3 regions of the Mesorhizobium sp. C268A genome follow, and region 1 is predicted to be linked to each of the others. Evidence: riboswitches for the same ligand, from Rfam matches in the RefSeq annotation. Region 1 holds a riboswitch; each other region holds the start of a gene.

Region 1 (7,122 bases):
CCGACTTGTGCGCTGCGTTCGAGGTCCCGGGCATCTCCGACAAGTAAGGTGGGCCAAGCAAAATGCCCATACCACATCCAACACCCGAAGCGAGGTATTCATGGCTAGGCAGTTCGTGTTCTCTTCCGAATCGGTTGGCGCGGGGCACCCGGATAAGTTGGCCGACAACATCTCGGATGCCATCCTCGATGCCATCCTCCGCACAGATCCCAAGGCGCGCGTCGCCTGTGAAGCGTTGGTAAAATCAGGGATAGTCGTCCTGGCTGGCGAGATTACCAGCGATGCGCAGGTGGATTACAGCCAAGTTGCGCGCGATACGATTCTCGACATTGGGTACGACGACGAGGCCGTCGGCTTTGACGGCCGGCGTTGCTCCGTCGTTCATGCCCTCACCGAGCAGTCGCCCGACATCAGCCAAGGCGTTGACGAGGGAAGAGGGCAAGACCTCCAGCAGGGAGCGGGAGATCAGGGCCTCATGTTCGGCTACGCATGCCGCGAAACCGATACCCTGATGCCTTTGCCGATCCAGCTCGCTCATCGCTTGACGAAACGGCAGGCGTATGTCCGGAAGGCGCAACAGCTTGGCTGGTTGCGTCCTGACATGAAATCCCAGGTCTCAGTGCGCTATGAGGGGTTGCGCCCGGTCGCCCTGGATACGATCGTCGTGTCGACGCAACATGACGAGCAGGTCTCGCAAGAGACTGTCCGCGAGGGCGTCATTGAGGAAATCATAAAGCCTGTCCTGCCGACCCACCTGGAGACGGAAGGCATCAGAATTCTGGTCAACCCGACGGGGCGGTTCGTAGTCGGCGGGCCGCGCGGCGACTGCGGTCTCACTGGACGCAAGATCATCGTCGATTCCTATGGCGGGATGGGTCGTCATGGCGGCGGCGCCTTTTCGGGCAAGGACCCGTCCAAGGTTGACCGCTCAGCTGCCTATGCAGCCCGCTATGTCGCAAAGAACATCGTCGCCAGCGGACTTGCGGACGTGTGCGAGGTGCAGCTTGCTTACGCAATCGGCGTGGCCAGTCCGGTTTCCGTCATGGTCAACACGTTCGGGACAGCCAGGGTTGAGGAAAGCAGGATCGAGCGCCTCATTCTTGAGTTGTTCGATCTCAGACCGAAAGGCATTATCAAGATGCTTGATCTCTTACGCCCTATATACCGCAATACAGCGACCTATGGCCATTTCGGCCGTGAAGAGCCTGATTTCACCTGGGAGAAGACAGACAGGGCCGACGAATTGCGTCGCGAGGCAGGACTCGCCGCCCCGTGAGAGCCGCCGGCGAACGGATTGGCAAGCGGAAAGCCCATTCCCACCGGGCAGACCCGGCCCGGCCGGCGTGGCGAGAAGCCGGCCCGGGTTTTTGGCGGAGACATTGATGCCGGATTATGACGTGCTTTGCATCGGCAATGCCATTGTCGACATCATCGCCCAGTGCGAGGAGGAATTCCTCGAGACCAACGGCATCATCAAGGGTGCGATGAATCTCATCGACACGCAGCGCGCCGAATTGCTCTACAGCCGCATGGGCCCGGCGATCGAGGCCTCCGGCGGCAGCGCCGGCAACACGGCGGCAGGTGTTGCCTCCTTCGGCGGACGCGCCGCCTTCTTCGGCAAGGTCTCCAACGATGCGCTGGGCGAAATCTACGCGCACGACATCCACGCGCAGGGTGTCGCCTTCGACACCAGGCCGCTCCAGGGCGAGCCACCGACGGCGCGCTCGATGATCTTCGTCACCCCCGATGGCGAGCGCTCGATGAACACCTATCTCGGCGCCTGCGTCGAACTCGGGCCGGAAGATGTCGAAGCCGACAAGGCGTCCGGCGCCAAGGTGACCTATTTCGAGGGTTATCTGTGGGACCCGCCCCGCGCCAAGGAAGCCATCCGGCAGACGGCGAAACTGGCGCACGCGGCCGGTCGCGAAGTATCGATGACCTTGTCGGATTCGTTCTGCGTCGACCGTTACCGCGACGAGTTCCTCGACCTGATGCGTTCGGGCACGGTCGACATCGTCTTTGCCAACAGCCACGAGATCAAGTCGCTCTACCAGACAAAATCCTTCGACGAGGCGCTGGCGGCTATCCGCAAGGACTGCAAGATCGCCGCCGTCACCCGCTCCGAAAAAGGTTCGGTGATCGTGCGCGGCGACGAGACCGTCACCATCCAGGCGACGACGATCCGCGAACTGGTCGACACCACTGGCGCCGGCGACTTCTATGCCGCCGGTTTCCTCTACGGCTACACCACGGGGCGCAGCCTGAAGGATTGCGGCGATCTGGGCTCGCTGGCCGCCGGGCTGGTGATCCAGCAGCTCGGGCCGCGGCCGCGGCAGAACCTGCGCAGCGCGGCTGAACAGGCTGGGTTGCTTTAGGTGGGCGAGCAACTAACAGCTGCCCTACTGAGCGATCATCGCGGTGGCCGAAACTGTGTCAAACCTCGCTTATATCGACAGCCATTCGCTTCCAAGATCTGACCGAGTGCTGCTGCGTAGCTCGCTCGAGAGGTGCAAGGCCACGGCCAGACGCAATGCCAAAAAAATTTCCTATAGGTATCGATCCGAAGCAATTCGCACAGTGTGCTGCGGATTCGCTTGCGGCGCAGAAAGCCTACGTTTCCCAGCTGAAACTTGGTGCAGCAAAGCTAGTTATCAGCGTCGATCGGCCGGCTACACCAAGGGCATCGACTCAGCGGACTTCGTTTAGACAACAGCCGGGTTATGGTGCCTGCGGATGACTTCCACTATCTCGGCTTGGGATGGATCAGCGAGGCCAGAATGCCTTCGTATCGGACTGTGTAGAATTGCACACCGCACTGGAGCGTGCACTGGATAAAACCGGGGTTCTGCCGACCGTATGATGCGAATATGAAGCACGCGAGCTTTGCCTGCAATTCCGCGTTCCTCAATGCGGAGCACCTGGCGACGAGATACTTAGTTTGCTGCCTGAATGAGGTCTAAAACGGCTTATCGGGACTAAGTAGCGCCGTGCAGCGCCGCCAATCGGCGGACGGAATATTTCACAATGCTAGACAAAGGCGTAAAAGTGCGATCACATAACGACATAAACATTTCGTTATGCGTCATTGACAAAAGAGCGAACTGCTGTGATTGTCTGCGTGTCGTGGTTCTCGCGTGCGGCGCTGCCGCAGCGGAGCTAAGAGGGAAGCCGGTGCGATGCCGGCGCTGCCCCCGCAACTGTTAGCGGCGAGCCAACCCCAATCACGTCACTGAGGCGAATACCCTCAGGAAGACGGGTAGAGGCTATGACCCCGCGAGCCAGGAGACCTGCCACGCGAATTACGTCCACGGGCGGGGTGTCTCGGTGGCCGCTGCAACCCGGCGTTGATGCCGGCCTGCTAGCGCCTTCCTTGTCACCGACGCCCCAATCATCGGGGTATGACATGACTGTCTCTCAGCAAATTCCTGTAGCAACGCTCGGCGTGCCGCGCTTCGGTCGTCGGCGAGAACTGAAATTCGCGCTTGAAAGCTACTGGTCCGGAACATCGTCCGCTGGCGACCTTCTCACGACGTCGAAGGCGCTCCGTGCCGCTAGCTGGGAAGAGCAGCGCGATCGCGGCGTGTCGAAAATCCCGTCGAACGACTTCTCGCTTTACGACCATGTGCTCGACACCGCAGCCATGGTCGGGGCCGTTCCATCCCGTTACGGCTGGAATAGCGGCGAGGTCCCACTTGACATCTACTTCGCAATGGCGCGCGGCAACCAGGGTCAGACGGAGGATTGTGGACACGCTGGTTACCAGGAGGAGGCTCATGGACCTGGTGTAACCGCGATGGAAATGACCAAGTGGTTTGACACCAACTACCACTACATTGTGCCGGAACTCGATGATGATCAGACGTTCGCCCTCTCGTCATCGAAGCCGGTCGATTACTTCCTCGAGGCTAAAGCTCTCGGCATTCACACACGCCCAGTCATCCTTGGACCCATCACCTTCCTCAAGCTGGCGAAATCGCCTGCCGAGGGGTTCGGTCCCATCGCGCTCCTACCGCGGCTGCTGCCGGTTTACGAGCAGCTTCTGGAGAGGCTGAAGCTGTCGGGAGCCGACTGGGTGCAGATCGATGAGCCAGCGCTTGTCCTCGATCTGAACCCGAACGAACGAGCTGCGTTCGAATTCGCCTATGGCCAGCTGTCGAAAGCCGCGCCCGAGCTGAAGATCATGCTGGCTACGTATTTCGGGTCGCTGGGAGACAATCTCGAAACCGCGATTTCTCTGCCCCTGGCCGGCCTGCATATTGATCTCGTGCGCGCTCCCGAGCAGCTGGAAACGGTGGCTCGGCTCGCTCCGAAGGATCTGGTGCTCTCGCTTGGCTTGATCGATGGCCGCAACGTCTGGCGTGCGAACCTGCCCGCCATTCTCGACCGCATCAAACCGATCGTCGCCGGCTGGCCCTTGGACCGCGTCGAGATCGCGCCTTCTTGCTCGATGCTGCATGTGCCGATTGATCTGCGCATGGAGACGGAACTCGACGCGGACATCAGGTCGTGGCTCGCCTTCGCGGCCCAGAAGACCGACGAGCTGGTCTTGCTAGCCGGGGCCCTGTCCCAAGGCAGGGATGCGGTGGCAGGCGCGTTGAAAGCGTCTGCCGAGGCTGCCGCCACGCGCGTGACATCCACGAGGATCCATGACCCGCTTGTTCAGGGGCGGATCGCTAGCATTGAGGACAGCGCGAAGCGACGAGAGAGCGCTTTTGGCGAGCGCTCCAGAGTCCAGGCCGGCTCACTCGGGCTGCCGCCGTTCCCGACGACGACCATCGGGTCCTTCCCGCAGACGCCGCAGGTACGCAAGGCGCGGGCCGCTCATGCGAAGGGCCAGCTGAGCTATGTCGACTATGAGACGTTCCTGAAGAAGGAGATCGAGGCTGCAATTCGCTGGCAGGAAGAGATCGGGCTGGACGTGCTGGTGCATGGTGAGTTCGAGCGAAACGACATGGTACAGCATTTCGGCGAGCAGTTGTCCGGCTTCGCGCTCACCCAGCATGCCTGGGTACAAAGCTATGGGTCGCGCTACGTGCGTCCCCCCATCATTTTCGGCGACGTATCGAGGCGCAATCCGATGACAGTGCGCTGGTGGCAATTCGCCCAGTCGCTTACGGAAAAGCCCGTGAAGGGAATGCTCACAGGCCCAGTCACCATTCTCAACTGGTCTTTTGTTCGCGACGACGTACCCCGCTCCGAAGCCTGCCGCCAGATCGCGCTCGCCATCCGCGACGAAGTGACGGATCTCGAAAGATCCGGCGCAAGGATGGTCCAGATCGATGAGGCCGCGTTTCGCGAAGGATTGCCACTGCGCCAATCTGACTGGAAAGTCTATCTCGACTGGGCTGTCGAATGTTTCCGGATCGCTTCAACGGGTGTAAAGGACGCGACTCAAATTCATACCCACATGTGCTATTCGGAGTTCAACGAGATCATTCACGCGATCGCTGGAATGGATGCGGATGTCATTTCGATTGAGACGTCGCGCTCGAAGATGGAACTGTTGGACGCCTTCACGAGCTCCAAATATCCGAACGAAATCGGTCCTGGCGTCTATGATATTCACTCACCACGCGTCCCGGAAGTCGGCGAGATTTCGGACCTAATCATGCTTGCCCGCGAGCGACTGTCCGACGGCCAACTGTGGGTAAACCCGGACTGTGGCCTCAAAACACGCAAATGGGAGGAGGTCCGCCCTGCCCTCATGAACATGGTCGCTGCAGCGCGCGCGCTCCGGGAGAAAGTGGCCTGAGGCTTCTCCTTCCTCACCGTGTGGTGAGCTACCGGCTGGCTCCTGTCGGCCGTGAACATGCCAAACCGGCACACTCTTGGAAATGAGCCACTCGGCGCAAATGTGCAATTTCCCTACGGCACGTGTCTTAATCCCGCAGAAATATAAATGTGGCACTACGCTATAATATTGGTTCCTTGGGGACATACAGGCCCCGCGCCTCGAACAAATCGGACACGCGTCGTTTCTCAAAGTAGACTGCTTGGCGCGTTCGCTCAGGCAGCGACAAGATGGACGTCGCAATTCGTGTCGCCAAGTAAAAATCGCCAATCATTTTCGATTGCGAGTCCGCAGCCGATTGGCCCTTATTTTCCTGAGATCTGCGTTACAGGCCGGGGCGTTGTCGCCGTTTCTGAGGGTAAGATGGGATAGGCGACGTCAGGTGCCTCTCCGGTCAGCGAGTTGAGGAAGGCAACAAGCAGGTCAACTTCTTCGTCCGCCAGTACTACGCCGAGCTGGGTGGTCCCCATAATGGCGACGGCCTGTTTCAGATCCCAAACCTTGCCCGAATGAAAGTATGGCGCGGTGAGTGCAACGTTGCGCAGCGGCGCCACGCGGAAGACATAGGAATCGTCGGCTGCATTGGTGACCTCAAATCGGCCCTTGTCTTTGTCCGGCAGGACTTCGGCGCTGGGCCGTTCCACGAGGCCGAATGGGTAATAGGCTTGCCCACCAACGTTGATGCCGGCATGGCAGGACGAGCAGCCTTTGTCCATGAAAAGCACCAGGCCCTGTTTCTGTTCGGAAGTCATGGCAACCTCATCACCATTCAGGAAGCTGTCGAACGGGGCAGGTGTGACCAGTGTCGCCTCGAAGGCTTCGATCGCCTTGGCGAAGTTGTCGAAGGTGACCCGATCGGCTTCAGCCGGAAAAGCTGCATCGAACCACTCGACATATTGCGGCATGGACTTGAGAGTGGCGATGAGTTGGCCCGGTGTATTGGCCATTTCGATCCCGGCTTGGACCGGTCCCTTCGCCTGAGCCTTCAGGTCTTCGGCACGACCATCCCAGAACTGGGCGATGTTGAAGACAGCGTTCAGTACAGTCGGCGCGTTGCGCTGTCCCTTCTGCCAACCATGGCCAATCGAGGTTTCGTGATTGTCGTCGCCGCCGGTGGCCAGGTTGTGGCATGAATTGCACGACAAGACGCCTGACGCCGAGACGCGTGGATCGAAGAACAGTGCCTTGCCGAGAGCGATCTTTTCCGGGGTGATCGGGTTGTTGGCGACTGTCGGCGTGGTGGATGGCAAAGCCGTGAAGGTGGCCAATGCCGTATCTCTGAGGTCGGTGGGGATCGAATCCGCAGCAAAGGCGGTGGGTGCCAGCAAGGT
Region 2 (7,122 bases), 730 kb from region 1:
ATCTCGTGGTCGAGGATGCCGCCATTGTGGCTCATCTCGACTTCGCCGGAGACCTTCTTCACCTTGCAGGTGCCGCACAGGCCGAACTCGCAGGCGGCGGGAATCCGCACGCCCGAGCTGCGCGCGGTCTGCAGCACGGTCTGGCCGGCGACGCAGCCGGCGTCGACCTCCGAAAGCGAGAAGCGGATCGGCGTCACGGCTTCGACAGGTGCAGCGATGCCGTCCTCGACCGGGGAGGCAAACGGCGCCGGAATTTCCTCCACCACAGGCGCGGCAAAGCTCTCCTGATGGTATTTCGTCATGTCGAAGCCGGCGGCATCCAGCATGCCGCGCACGGCGCGCATGAACGGATCGGGGCCGCAGCAGAAGATTTCGCGCTCGCGGAAGTCCGGAGCCAGCAAGGGCAGCCGGATCGCGTCGATGCGGCCCATATGGCCGTACCAGCCTTCGCGGCTGGAACGTTCCTCGATCATGAAGCCGAGCGACAGGCCGGGCATATGGCCGCCGAGCAGTTCGAGTTCCTTGCGGAAGATGATCTCTTCGGCACGCCGCGCGCAGTTGACGAAACCGACATCGGTCCATGGCGCGCAGTCGTTCAGCCAGCGCAGCATCGACATCATCGGCGTCACGCCGGAGCCGGCGGAAATGAACAGGTATTTGGCCGCCGGGTGGCTGTGCAACGAGAAGTCGCCGGCCGGTCCGTAGGCCTTGACATGCGAACCGGGCACCAGATGGTCGAACATCCAGCGCGTGCCGATGCTGCCGGCCTGCGCCTTGATCGTCACCGCGATCGAAAACGGCCGCGATGGCGACGACGACAGCGTGTAGGTGCGCATCAGCGGCCCGTCCGGTGTCGGCAGTTCCAGCGTCAGGAACTGGCCCGGCTTGTAGCGGAACCAGGTCTGGTTGTCGGAGCGGAAGGTGAAGGTCTTGACGTCGGGCGCCTCGTCGCTGACGCCGATCACTTCCAGCACCTGCAGCCTATCGTTCCACGGCGCCATCTGGTCGAGATGGCGATAGAGCCCAAGATCCGTCATCGCATTCATCCTCTGGTCCCTCTTCGCCTGCTCCAGCTCACGCGACGCTGCGTAGCGCCGGCCGGCCGCCTTCGGCAAGGCGCGGGCCGATGAAGGCCGCGTACCATTCGACGAACTGGATCACGCCGCCCTCGTGCAGCTCCGAATAGGGGCCGGGCTCATAGGCCGGAGACAGGATGCCGAAGGCGTTTTCCTCGACGATGCGGCGGTCCTGGTCGTTGGTCTCGGTCCAGACATGGGTGAGCTCCTCAAGGTTGTAGTCGACCCCCTCGACCGCATCCTTGTGCACCAGCCACTTGGTCGTCACCGCGGTTTCGGTGGCGCTGATCGGCAGCACCCGGAAGGTGACCGCATGGTCGATCAGTATGTGGTTCCAGGTCGTCGGATAGTGGTAGTGCATCAAGGTGCCGATGCGGTCGGCGGCAACAGTGTCGGACAGGTTCTTCGTCACCGCGCGCTTTCCCGACATCGTGTAGCTGACGGCATCGCGCAGCAGCGGCGCGCGGGTGGCGCGGTATTGCCCGGCCGGATCGATGCGGAACTTGCTCGGCAGGCCCGCCGCCTCGCATTTCGCCCAGTGCGCCAGCATCTCCGGATCGCTGTCGGCGCCCTGCACGCCGGTCACCGTCGGCGCTTCGGGGAATGTCTTGCACAGCTCTGGATGATTGCCGGCGCAGTGATAGCATTCGCGGTTGTTTTCCCAGACCAGCTTCCAGTTGCCCTTCTCGATGATGGTGCTCTCGAAGGCGACCTTGGCTTCATTCAGCCGGTGCGGCTTGAGGTAGGGCTCTATCATGGCGCGCATCGGCGCAAAGTCGGCAGGTTCTTTCGCCAGGCAGATGAAGATGTAGCCGCCGACGCTCTCGCAGGCGACGGGCTTCAGGCCGAACTGGCTCTTGTCGAAACCGTCGGCCATCTGGCGGGCAAACAGCAGCCGGCCGTCAAGCTCGTAGGTCCACTGGTGATAGGGGCAGACAAGCTTTGCCGCCATGCCCTTCTCAGTGTTGCAGACACGGCTGCCGCGATGGCGGCAGGAATTGTGAAAGGCGTTGATGTTGCCCTTCTGGTCGCGGACCAGCACCACCGGATAATCGCCGATCTGCACGGTGATATAGCTGCCGGGCTTCGGCAGTTCGCAATCATGGCCGATGAACAGCCAGTCGCGATACCAGATAAGCTCCATGTCGAGCTTGAAATAGTCCGGGTCGGTGTAGAAGGGCTGTTCCAGCGAAAAGCCTTGCTTGCGGCCGTTCAGGAGCCTCAGCATGTCGTTGCGCGTATCCATAGTTCTGTCCTCGTGGTTTAAGGACTGAACTTGGTGGTGATGGAGGAAGGATCGGACGCAGGCCGGCGCGGCGCCGGACATGCACTATCCACCTCTTGACCGCCCACCGCGATCAGTCGAGTCTATGCATCTCGGGCTGGTTTCCGGGCTCTGGAGTTGTCCTTGCGGACCATCGCGACACCTTCCCAGGCTCTTGCCCAGTGGTCTCCCGTTGCGACTTCAACTCCACCACCGTTGCGGGGGCAGCGCCGGATTCTGACCGGCTTCCCAATTCTCCGCTGCGTCGTCACGAAGCGGCACCTGAGATGCGATCATCTAATCACGGCAGCGATCGCGACGTCGGCATGAAAGCGACATCGTATCCATGCGGCGCGACACGCGCGGCATACGCCCCGCCGACCACCGAAGGGCTGAGATCCTGTCTTGCGGCGCTATCATCGCCGTTTCGAATCGCTGCGGATCCAGTTCCGATCGGGGGCAAAAAGGGCTCAACGGTATCGAAAAGTTACTATTAGCAATCTCTAATCGAACCGAACGGTTCGTTTCTGTTGACAATGCGTGCAGGACGGTGTGAACGACGGCCCGGAAACCGACACCGGAGCGAACCACTCGGTTCGACATAAGCAACTGAAAACAATGCGATAAATGACCATAGAGGAACTTCCTGGCACAATTTCAAGGTGCAGGACCGTGGTCCACACGGAACAACTTCGTGATTGGAAACCAGCCTATGGCTTTCCCACATCGGGGCTGTCCGAACGACGCGAATTCCTCCCAAGACACGCCGCTAGACGGACAGACAAACTGGAGTCCTAAAAATGAAAAAGATCATCCTCACTGCCGCAGCCGTTTTGGCGATCACCGGCAGCGCCTTCGCCGGTAGCGACAATTACGGTTCCAATGGTGCGAACCAGCCAGCCGTCTCGGTCGACAGCTCGTATACGGCTTCCATTCAGAAGCCGGCGCACGCTGACAAGCAGCCTGTCGTTCAGGGCGCCGACCGCGACCTCTACGGCAATCGCTGATCCCGACCAAAGAAGGGCGGCTAACCCGTCGCTCTCGGGATCCCAAAAAATTCAGGAGTATTTGAAATGAAAAAGATCATCCTTGCTGCCGCCGCCGTTTTGGCCATCTCCGGCAGCGCTTTCGCCGGCAGCGACAACTACGGTTCGAACGGCGCCAACCAGCCTGCGATTACGTCGACCGATAGTGGCCATACGGCTTCGGTTGAGAAGTCGGCTCCAGCCGAGCAGGCGCCTGCCCACGGTGCCGACCGTAACCTTTTCGGCCGCTAAAAGCCGGTTTCCAGCACGTGGCGGGCTTATCCGCTGCAGCTGGCAGCATCAGAAAAATTCAGGAGACTAAAATGAAGAAGATCGTTCTCGCCACCGCAGCCGTTCTGGCTGTTTCGAGCGCTGCCTTTGCCGGCAGCGACAATTATGGCTCCAATGGCGCCAACCAGCCGGCCGCTGCCGTCGACACCACCCGCACTTCGTCGACCGGCACCAACTCGGCGGTCTACAAGCTGCTGAACTCGTCGGACGACCAACAGAAGTTCGTTCCTCAGAGCAGCGACAGGGATCGGTTCGGCAACAACTAACAGCCGAAGCTTAAAAAAGAGTGGCGGGCCTGGCCCGCCGCTCTTTTTTCATGCCTGTACGACGCAGCTATCTCAAGCCGCCTTCACTTCCACCGGCTTGAGCGAGAAGGAGTGCCCATCGGCGTCGAAGATGTGCAGGTCCCCGGCATCCGCGGTCAGTCGCAGCTTTGCCCCGCGCTTGACCTCGACATTGCCGGGCAGCTTGGTCACCAACGGCAGGTCGGCGCGGCCGATATCGACATAGACAAGCTGCACCTCGCCGAGTTGCTCGACATAGTCCACCACGCCCTCGAAAAGATATTCCGCGCCGGTGGCGGCCGACAGATCCTCCGGCCGCACGCCGAAGCTGACTGCCGCACCCTTTGCTGACGCCGGCGTTGCGATCGGCACCGTTGCCTTGCGGCCGCCGACATGGCTGACGATTGTCGGGTTGCCCGTCCTGTCGATTGTCGCCGGCAGGATGTTCATGGCCGGCGAGCCGATGAACTGGGCAACGAACAGATTGCCGGGCTTCTTGTAGAGGTCCATCGGCGTGCCGACCTGCTCGATATGGCCGTCCTTCAGCACGACGATGCGGTCGGCGAGCGTCATCGCTTCGACCTGATCGTGGGTGACGTAGATCATGGTCGTGGCAGGCATCGATTCCTTGAGCTTGGCGATCTCGATGCGGGTCGCGACGCGCAGCGCCGCGTCGAGATTCGACAGCGGCTCGTCGAACAGGAACACTTTCGGATTGCGCACGATGGCGCGACCGATGGCGACACGCTGGCGCTGGCCGCCCGACATCGCCTTGGGCAGGCGGTCGAGATATTTGGTCAGCTGCAGGATTTCGGCGGCCTGCCGCACCCGCTTGTCGATCTCGGCCTTGCTTTCCTTGCCGATCTTCATCGAGAAGGCCATGTTGTCGTAGACGGTCATGTGCGGATAGAGCGCATAGGACTGGAACACCATGGCAATGCCGCGCTTGGAAGGCGGCACGTCGTTCACCACCTCGCCGGCGATCTTCAGCTCGCCGGAGGTGATCTCCTCAAGCCCGGCGATGGACCGCAGCAAGGTCGACTTGCCGCAACCCGACGGGCCGACGAAGACGATGAACTCGCCCGACTTTATGTCGAGGTCGATGCCGTGGAGAATGTGCAGATTGCCGTATGATTTCTTCACCTGTCTCAGCGTGACATCGGCCATAATTTCCTCCCAGTGATTTCCCTAGAGAACCTGGATTTCCTCAAAAAATCCAGCTTCGTCAAAAACTCAGTCGATGCGCCCGAACCAGGCGCCGTAGCCGCCGAGGCGGATGGAACCTGTGCCGGATTGTCCCGAAAAACCGTGCCCGGCCAATGGCAGCAGCGCCTGACCACCGAGATCGACCTCGGCCGGCTTGCTGGCCAGATTGAAGACGCAGACGATCTGCTCATTGCCCTCACGGCGGGTGAAGGCGACGGTGTCGCCCTCGCTTTCGATGAACTCGATGTCGCCTTTGGCCAAGGCCGGATGCTGGCGGCGGAAACCGAGAAAGCGCCGGTAGTGCTCGAGCAGCGAGGCCGCGTCGCCCTGCTGAACATTGACCGCTTGCGACAAGTGCTTGCCCGGCACCGGCAGCCAGGGCTTGGCCGTCGAAAAGCCGGCATTGCTGGCGGTTGCATCCCACACCATCGGCGTGCGGCAGCCGTCGCGGCCCTTGAATTCGGGCCAGAAGCGAATGCCGTAGGGGTCCTGCAGATCCTCGAACTGCAACTCGGCTTCGCCCAGCCCAAGCTCCTCTCCCTGATAGAGGCAGACCGAACCGCGCAGCGACATCAGCAGCGCCGAGATAACCTTCAGATAGGCGGCCGGGTCGGCCTCGTCGGCGGCCCAGCGCGAGGCCGGACGCATCACGTCGTGGTTGGAAAAGGCCCAGCACGACCAGCCGTCGCTGGCGACCTTGCCGAAGGCTTCCAGCACCTGGCGCACCTTGGCGGCGCTGATCTTTTCCGGCGCCAGGAAATCGAAGGAATAGCACATGTGGACGCGTTTGCCGCCGGCGGTGTAGGCGGCGACCACTTCCAGCCCACGCTGCGAATCGCCGACTTCGCCGACCGCGGCGGCCGCCGGATATTCGTCGAGCAGCGCCCGGAACCGTTCGAGGAAGGCAAGGTTTTCCGGCCGGCTCTTGTCGTAGATATGGTCCTGGTAGTTGTAGGGATTGACCGCAGGTGCTGTCTGGTCGTTGCGCTCTTCGGGCGGCAGCGGCGGATTGTTCTCCAGCCCCTGGCTGTGGAAGTAGAAATTGATGGTGTCGAGGCGGAAGCCGTCGACGCCGCGCTCCAGCCAGAAGCGGGTGACGTCGAGCAGCGCGTCCTGGACTTCCAGATTGTGGAAGTTGAGGTCCGGCTGCTCGGACAGGAAATTATGCAGATAATATTGCTGGCGGCTGGTGTCCCACTGCCAGGCCGAGCCGCCGAAGATCGACAGCCAGTTGTTGGGCGGCGTGCCGTCCGGCCTGGCGTCGGCCCAGACATACCAGTCGGCCTTGGGATTGCTACGGCTGGCGCGGCTCTCCTTGAACCATGGATGGTTGTCGGCGGTGTGCGACAGCACCTCGTCGATCATCACCTTGAGGCCGAGGTGATGGGCTTCCGCAACCAGCGCGTCGAAATCGGCGAGCGTCCCGAACATCGGGTCGACGTCGCAATAGTCCGAGACGTCGTAGCCGAAATCCTTCATCGGCGACTTGAAGAAGGGCGAAATCCAGATGGCGTCGACGCCGAGCGAGGCGATGTAGGGCAGCCTGCGGATGATGCCCTTGAGGTCGCCGATGCCGTCGCCATTGGAGTCCTGATAGGAGCGCGGATAGATCTGGTAGATCACCGCGCCCCGCCACCAGTCGCGATCGACGGCGAGATCGGGCTTCGAGGTCGCCTTCAAAGCGGCTTGCATAAGTCTCAACCTCCTTTGACCGAGCCGGCCAGCAGCCCGCGGACGAAATAGCGCTGCAGCGAGAAGAACACGATCAGCGGCACGATAATGGTGACGAAGGCCGATGTCGTCAGGATTTCCCAGTCGCCGCCGCGCGAGCCGAGCAGCGCGTTGAGCTTCGCGGTCAGCACGATCTGGTCCCCTTCGGTACCGAGGAAAACCATTGCCACCAACAAATCGTTCCACACCCACAGGAACTGGAAGATTGCAAAGGACGCCAGCACCGGGAAGGACAGCGGCAGCAC
Region 3 (7,122 bases), on a different contig from region 1:
CAGGTCCTCGACGCCGGCGCCGTAGGTGCCGGGCGAGGTGCCGAAGATGCGCGGGCCGATCTTGCCATCGGCGCGGGTTCTGGCGGCGAGCGGGTTTTCCGAATCGTCCTCGTCGCGCGCGGCTACGGCGTTGGCGGCGGCGTCGATCAGCGCGATCTGGGTCGGGAACATGTCGCGGAACAGACCCGAAATCCGCCAGGTGACATCGACGCGCGGGCGACCGAGCGTGGCCGGCGGCAGCACTTCGATGCCGGTGATGCGGCCGGTGGCACTGTCCCATTGCGGCCGGCAGCCCATCAGCGCCAGGCCTTGCGCGATCTCCTCGCCGCCAGTGCGCAGCGAGGCCGAGCCCCAGAGGTCGATGACCAGCGAGCGCGGCCAGTCGCCATGCGACTGCATATAGCCGCGCACGACTTCTTCTGCCGCCGCCTTTCCCAGATCGTAGGCGGTCGGCGTCGGCATGGTGCGCGGGTCGGAGGTGAACAGGTTGCGGCCGGTGGGCAGCACGTCGGAGCGGCCACGCGCCGGTGCGCCCGCCGGACCCGCCTTGATGTGACGGCCGTCGAGCGCGGCAAGAAGTGCTGCTTTCTCGGCCTCCGCGCTTTGCACGCGCATGGCGTCGGGCTCGTCGTCGGGAGCGCGGCCATAGATGTGCAGGCCGTCCTTGATGGCGAAATCCTTGAGGTCGCAGAGCCAGGCGTCGATGCGGCGCAGCGCCTCGTCGGGCGCATCGGTTCCGGCGACGCCGGCTTCGGAGGCGAAGCCGGTCTTTTGCGCCGTGTCGACGATCAGCTTGGCCAGACGATCGCGGCGGCGGCGGTCGAGGCCGTCGGCCTGGGCGTATTCGTCGACGAGGCGTTCGAGCTTGTGCTGCCCTTCGTCGAGGCCGGCACCGGTCAACGGCGGCGGCAGATGGCCAAGCGTGACGGCGGCGATACGCCGCTTCGCCTGCGCCGCTTCGCCGGGATTGGAGACGATGAAGGGGTAAATGACGGGCAACGAGCCGGTGACGATCTCGGGGAAGCAGTTTTGTGAGAGCGCTACCGTCTTGCCGGGCAGCCATTCCAGCGTGCCATGAGCGCCGACATGGATGAGAGCATGGATGCGGAGCGATTTGCGCAGCCACAGGCCGAAGGCGATGAGGTTGTGGCGGGGAGGGAGCGTCGGGTCGTGGTAATCGGCGCGGCGGTCGGCCGAGCGGCCACGGTCGGGGGCGAGAGCGACAGTGATGTTGCCGAAGGTGGCGGCGCGGAAGGGGAAGCCGCTCTTACCCTCCCCCTTGTGGGGAGGGTGGCCCGCAGCGCCGGGTGGGGGTGGTGCACCGCTACCCCCACCCCGTTTCGCGCTATCCGCTTCGCGAATGTCGCGAACCGACCCTCCCCACAAGGGGGAGGGTGAAGGAGCGCCCCATGCCGCCTCGACTGCAGCCAGTGCCTCAGCCGGCAAATCCTTTGAGAAGTCCAGATACTCATCCAGCCCCAGCCCACCATCGCTCCGCCCCAACGCATCCAGCAGCGCACGCGGCGTTTCTGGAATCCCGTCAACGCGATAGCCCTGCTCCTTCAGGTCATGCAGCATGGCCAGCACGCTGGACGGCACATCCAGGCCCACTGCATAGCCAGTGCGGCCGGGCGCGCTCGGATAGTCCGGAATGAGGATCGCCAACTTACGCGTCGCGCGGGGCGTCTGCTGCAACCGTGTGAACGCCGCTAGCCTGTCCGCCACTTGCGCCACGCGATCCGGTTCCGGGCGGTTGGCGAAAGCGCGGTGGCCGAGCGCCGGGTCGGTCTCGCTCTCGCCCTTGAAGGAAATCGCGCCGGCAAGGATACGGCCGTCGAGTTCGGGCAGCACGACATGCATGGCGAGGTCGGCGGGCGCCAGGCCGCGCTGGTTGTTGTCCCAGACGTCGCGGCGGGTGGTGGCGACGATGACCTGGAAGACCGGCACGCCGGCGCGGTCGAACAGGGTTTGGACGCCGGGTTCGGCGCCGGAGGCGAAGGCGGTTGCGGTGATGATGGCGGCGGGGTTGAGCGAGGCCAGTGCGGTTTCGACGAAGGCCAGGGAGGTCGGGTCTTTGAGGCTGGAGACGAAGATCGGGACCGGTCTCATGCCGCGCTGGCGGAGTGCATCAAAGAGGGCATCGATTGGCGCGACATCGGCGGCCAGCAGCATCGAGCGGTAGAAGAGGATGGGGATGATGGGAGAGTTGATGTTGTCTGCGCCGAGTTCCCGCCCACCCCCCTCTGTCCTGCCGGACATCTCCCCCGCAAGGGGGGAGATTGTGCTCTCATCGACGCTTTCGCCAATCGGGGATGTTGCAGAGGAATCTATTATCGGCTGGGCAGAAAAAGTGCCGAGGTCCGCGCCGGCTGATCTCCCCCCTTGCGGGGGAGATGTCCGGCAGGACAGAGGGGGGTGTGAAGGAACGCCGACATCGGCAAAATCCAACTTGCCTACGACGCCGCGGCCAGGCTCGTAGTAACCAGCTTTCGGCACGCTGACCGGCTCAGCCGCCGCCGCATCCTGCCCAGCCAACCCCGCCAGCCGTTGCATCAGTGCTGCCATATTCTCCGGTCCGCCCTCGCGGAAATAACCAAGCAGGCCGTCCAACTCCGCGCGGGGCAGCGTCGAGGCTTCGATCAGCCTGAGGTCCTCGTCATGGCTTTCACCAGGCAGCAGCGCCAGCTTGATGCCACGTTCGCGAGCAGTCACCGCGAGTTGGTCGCAGCCATAGCGCCACCAGTCATAGCCGCCGAGGATGCGCACCAAGATCACCTTGGCCTGGCGGGCGACGCTGTCGATCCAGAGGTCCACGGACATGGGATGACGCAGGTCGCGCAACGCCGCCAGCCGCATCGACGGCAGGCGGGCGGCATCGGCCTTCCAGGCCGCCGCGAGGCCGGCGAGGTCGCTGTCGGTGAAGGACAGCGCCACGATATCCGCCGGCGTCTGCCGCAGATCAACCGGCTCGGCGAGATCGTCGAGCGAGGCGGAGGTCGTGGTGAGTATGTGCATCGCGGCTCGTGCCTGAGATCAACCGGCGAGTATACGCTCGATCGCCGGACGGTTCAGCCCCTTCAGGCCAATGACGACGAGACGCGAGCGGCGATCGTCCTCGGCCGTCCAGGCGCGGTCATAGTAATGGTTGACGCGTGGGCCGACGGCCTGCAGCAAAAGCCGCATCGGCTTGCCGCCGACATCGACGAAGCCTTTTACACGCAACACGTTTTCCTGTTCGGCGGCGGTGGCGACGCGCTTGGCCAGGTCGTCGGGATTGGCGATCGAGGGGATGTCGACGATGAAGGTGTCGAAATCGTCATGCTCATGATCGAAAGCGCCGTCGTGATGCGACTTGCGGTTCTCGATGTCGTCTTCGACGGCGAGACCGAGGCCAAGCAGCACCGACGGGTCGACCTTGCCATGCCCGGTCGGCACGATCTTCACGGCGCGGGCGGAATGTTCATTGATGATGGCGTTGGCGCGGGCAGAACCGGCGGCGTCCATCAAATCGCTTTTCGACAGGATGATCAAATCGGCGCAGGCGATCTGGTCCTCGAACACTTCTTCGACAGGATCGTCATGGTCGAGCGTCTCGTCCTGAGCGCGCTGTGCCTGCAAAGCGTCCATGTCGTTGGCGACGCGGCCTTCGGCCAGCGCCGGGCCGTCTACCACGGCGATGACACCGTCGACGGTTACCCGGCTCTTCACGCTCGGCCACTGGAACGCCTGGACCAGGGGCTTGGGCAGAGCCAGGCCCGAAGTCTCGATCAGGATGTGGTCAACCTTCGGTGTCAGCGCGAGGATCTTGTCGAGGGCGGGCACGAAATCGTCGGCGACTGTACAGCAGATGCAGCCATTGGCCAGTTCGACGATGTTTTCCTCGGGGCAGGTGTCGATGCCGCAGCCTTTCAGGATTTCCCCGTCGATGCCGATGTCGCCGAACTCGTTGACGATGATCGCGATGCGCTTGCCGCCGGCATTTTCCAGGAGATGGCGGACCAGCGTCGTCTTGCCGGCGCCGAGGAAGCCTGTAACGACAGTGCAGGGAACACGGGAGAGGTTGGCGGCCGGGTTTGAAGCGTTCATCGTCAGTCCTTCAGCATGTCGAGGGGTGGGATGCGGGCAACGAGGCCGCGCTTGAGGCTATCGGGCCGGCCGCGCCACGGGATGAGGCCGTCGGCCGAAGTCGCGAAGAGCTTTGCGCCGGTAACGAGGTCGGCGCCGCTGGTTGCGGTCAGATCGCCGAAGACATAGCTCCAGCAGCCATCGCGCAGGATCGCGGCGCTGAGGCGGCGCTTGCAATTGCCGAGACATTCGGCGGTGCGGACCCGGATATCGCCGGCAGCGGCGCGGCGTGTGTCCTCAGCCAGCAATTCGCCGGCGCGCGGATGGGCGTCGGAACCGGTCTCATCGCGGCAGGAGGCGCAGACGATGACGGTCACGCCGGTCAGGGCGTCGTTGTCGCCGGACGCAATGTCCGTTGTGCCAGCCGAAAAACTGCTGTTCTGGTCCAAAAACCGTGCTCCTTGCCCGGAAACCCGCCAGGCGATCGGATACTTTGTCTCAGACGGCAGGTCTCCTGGCTCGCGAGTCATTGCCTTGGTTAGCCGCCTTCCCGGTGTTACCCAGTGGCTTTCGGCCTTGGCTCTTCGCTTACAGTTGCGGGGACAGCCGCGGATTTGGGATTTTTTCGTCCCGCACCGCATTCCCTCTTGGCCCTTGCCGTTGCGGGCAGGGGACCGTCTGGAGCGGATTTAGGCTTTTGCAGGCAGCGGTGTCAACGCACGGCTACGACATGGCGATGTCGGCAGGGGCTGTCATGTCCCGGCTTCCGGCAGTGCCAGGATGACCTGTCGGATAGCTTGATAGCCATCGCTATAGTCCCAGTCATGACCGACAGCCAGATTCTGTCCCTCATGCCAAACCGCGTTGTCCAGAAGGACTTCGGCACTAATCAGCGTGCCCTTCAAGCCTGCCAGAAAGGTCCGGACAAAATGGCTTCCGGGGGGTACCGAAGCTGTGAACAGCTTTTCCAGCTTGGCATAGAATGCTGGATAGCCTGGTGTCAGCGAGCATAGCTCGGTTGTGGCCTGGGAAATGACCGGGCCGCTATAGATTTTCCAGCGGGCATCTTTTCGCCAGATCTTCCAACTGGCGCTGCTTCGCTGCCAAAGCTCTATTTCGGCCTGCATGTTCTCGCAGACGTGATCGGCCAGTCCCTCAATGGCCACATGGAAAACACCACGGAGAAACTTTTCAAACGCCTGGTTCAGTTCCTGTTCGCGCGTGTCGCCGAAGCCAGCAAAGGATTCAATGACCGGCTGAACATCAAGCAGCGGAGAAAAAATGTAGATTTCCAGGACCAGCCGGTCAGAACTCGTCTCGAACACCTCAGCCTCAAACCGAAGCTGCTTCGATTGGAGCATGACGTCCCTATCTCTGCGGACTGCATCTATTCCATGCGCAATGAGGGCGCCATGGATCATGTCGAGCACTTTGTCCGATGCCATTGCACAACCTACGAGGCTTATTGAGGCGTCTATGACAGACGCTGCAAGGGTTGGCCATCTCTCTCGCTAGCCAATGCCGGCCCCAGATTGCCGGCCGGCGTCACTTCGATGCGCTCAAGGCCAAGCCAGCCCTGCATCTCCTTTAGTTCCTCGAAAAGCTGTGCGGTGGTCTCAGGCGGTGCGCCTGCTTCGGCATAGGCGGCGTGGACGCGTAAGACACTCGCAGGCCGGTCGGCCTTGAGGTCGACGCGGGCGACGATCTTGTCGCCGAGCAAGAAAGGCAGCACGTAATAGCCATATTGCCGCTTGTCGGCCGGGGTGTAGATCTCGATGCGGTAGCGGAAATCGAAGAGACGCTCGGTGCGCGCGCGCTCGAAGACCACCGGATCGAAGGGGGCCAGCAAGGCGCGGGCCTCGATCTTTCGCGGCAGGCGGGCGTCCCTATAGAGGTAAGCCGGCTTGTCCCAACCTTCGACGTTTACCGGCAGCAACTCGCCCATCTCGACCAGTTCCTCCAACCGGCCCTTCATGTCGGCCGGCGACAAGCGGAAATAATCGCGCAGGTCACCCGACGTCGCGATGCCGTGGGCGCGGGCAGAAATGCGCAGCAATTCGCGGTGCGCGTCCTCGGCCGCCGGCACCGGCAGATCGAGGATCGCCTGCGGCAGCACGCGCTCGGGCAGGTCGTAGAAACGCTCGAAGCCACGGCGGTGCGCCGTGGTGATGCGTCCGGCCCAGAACAGCCATTCGAAGGCGTGCTTGGCGTGGCTCCAGCCCCACCAGCCGCCCGAACCTTTCTGGCCTTCCAGTGCCGAAGCGGCAATCGGGCCGCGCTCGGCGACCGCGCGGTAGATCTCTTCGATATAGGCGGCGTGCTCGCGGCCCCATTTGGCGAGGCCGAGATACATTTCGTCGCCTTGCTCGGCCCGCTGCATGCGCCAGCGCATCAGCGGGTAGGTCTCGACCGGCAGGAACGAGGCCTCATGCGCCCAGTATTCGAACACCGTGCGTTTGCGGGTGATGGCCGCATTGTCGAGCAAAGCCAGCGGGTAGGGGCCAAGCCGCGAATAGAGCGGCATATAGTGGGCGCGCACCACCGCGCTGACGGAATCGATCTGCAGCAAGCCGGTGCGCGACAGCACGCGGGCGAGGTGGCGGCGATCGGGCGTGCCGCCCGGGCGCGGATCGAGAAATCCTTGCGCGGCGAGCGCGATGCGCCTGGCCGTCGGGAGTGAGATTTTGTCCTTCGTCAAAGTGTCTTGCCTCGAACCATTTTCCCGACTTTAGCCGGCGATTCCGGTGATGCTAGCAGGCAAATGGCGGGAGATGTGTCAGGAGACAAAAGTGGAGTGAAAGATGAAGGAAATCAAACAGGAGGAGATCGGACCAGTTTTTCCCGGCCTGCCGTCCAGCACTGTCTTTTGAACAAGGTTTGACTTGCTTCGCTGAAAGCCGTGCGCTAACCCTCGCCGCGTTGCAGCAAAGGCACCTAAAACGGTTCAGCGGTTAAACTGTCGCGCTTCCGCATTAGGGTTGGTTGCTGTAATCAAAGTGGATTGGCCGCCAACGGAAAGCCGAGCATGAACGTACTCCTCAGTTCATACCTGCCCAT

Evidence for each region. Region 1 has a riboswitch for cobalamin ahead of metE (5-methyltetrahydropteroyltriglutamate--homocysteine S-methyltransferase). Riboswitches for the same ligand answer to the same signal wherever they lie in the genome.
Region 2: it holds a riboswitch for cobalamin, as region 1 does, so the genes downstream of both, NKL06_RS14360 (aromatic ring-hydroxylating oxygenase subunit alpha) here and metE (5-methyltetrahydropteroyltriglutamate--homocysteine S-methyltransferase) in region 1, are expected to answer to the same signal.
Region 3: it holds a riboswitch for cobalamin, as region 1 does, so the genes downstream of both, NKL06_RS29910 (DUF1636 family protein) here and metE (5-methyltetrahydropteroyltriglutamate--homocysteine S-methyltransferase) in region 1, are expected to answer to the same signal.

What each region holds. Positions count from the first base shown of each region.
Region 1 covers NZ_JAMYVX010000001.1:2,257,434-2,264,555, forward strand. Annotated here, with positions in the region: gene glyA (serine hydroxymethyltransferase) at 1-47, shown strand, start outside; gene metK (methionine adenosyltransferase) at 101-1,276, shown strand; gene NKL06_RS10900 (adenosine kinase) at 1,383-2,375, shown strand; cobalamin riboswitch at 3,108-3,309, shown strand; gene metE (5-methyltetrahydropteroyltriglutamate--homocysteine S-methyltransferase) at 3,404-5,752, shown strand; gene NKL06_RS10910 (cytochrome-c peroxidase) at 6,097-7,122, opposite strand, start outside.
Region 2 covers NZ_JAMYVX010000001.1:2,984,621-2,991,742, forward strand. Annotated here, with positions in the region: gene NKL06_RS14355 (FAD-binding oxidoreductase) at 1-1,037, opposite strand, end outside; gene NKL06_RS14360 (aromatic ring-hydroxylating oxygenase subunit alpha) at 1,075-2,322, opposite strand; cobalamin riboswitch at 2,440-2,641, opposite strand; gene NKL06_RS14365 (DUF680 domain-containing protein) at 3,141-3,347, shown strand; gene NKL06_RS14370 (DUF680 domain-containing protein) at 3,414-3,617, shown strand; gene NKL06_RS14375 (DUF680 domain-containing protein) at 3,689-3,922, shown strand; gene NKL06_RS14380 (ABC transporter ATP-binding protein) at 3,995-5,107, opposite strand; gene bglA (beta-galactosidase BglA) at 5,174-6,838, opposite strand; gene NKL06_RS14390 (carbohydrate ABC transporter permease) at 6,844-7,122, opposite strand, start outside.
Region 3 covers NZ_JAMYVX010000003.1:625,513-632,634, reverse strand. Annotated here, with positions in the region: gene cobN (cobaltochelatase subunit CobN) at 1-3,015, opposite strand, end outside; gene cobW (cobalamin biosynthesis protein CobW) at 3,034-4,086, opposite strand; gene NKL06_RS29910 (DUF1636 family protein) at 4,089-4,514, opposite strand; cobalamin riboswitch at 4,553-4,759, opposite strand; gene NKL06_RS29905 (DUF6348 family protein) at 4,818-5,510, opposite strand; gene NKL06_RS29900 (winged helix-turn-helix domain-containing protein) at 5,540-6,763, opposite strand; gene NKL06_RS29895 (NADH-quinone oxidoreductase subunit A) at 7,091-7,122, shown strand, end outside.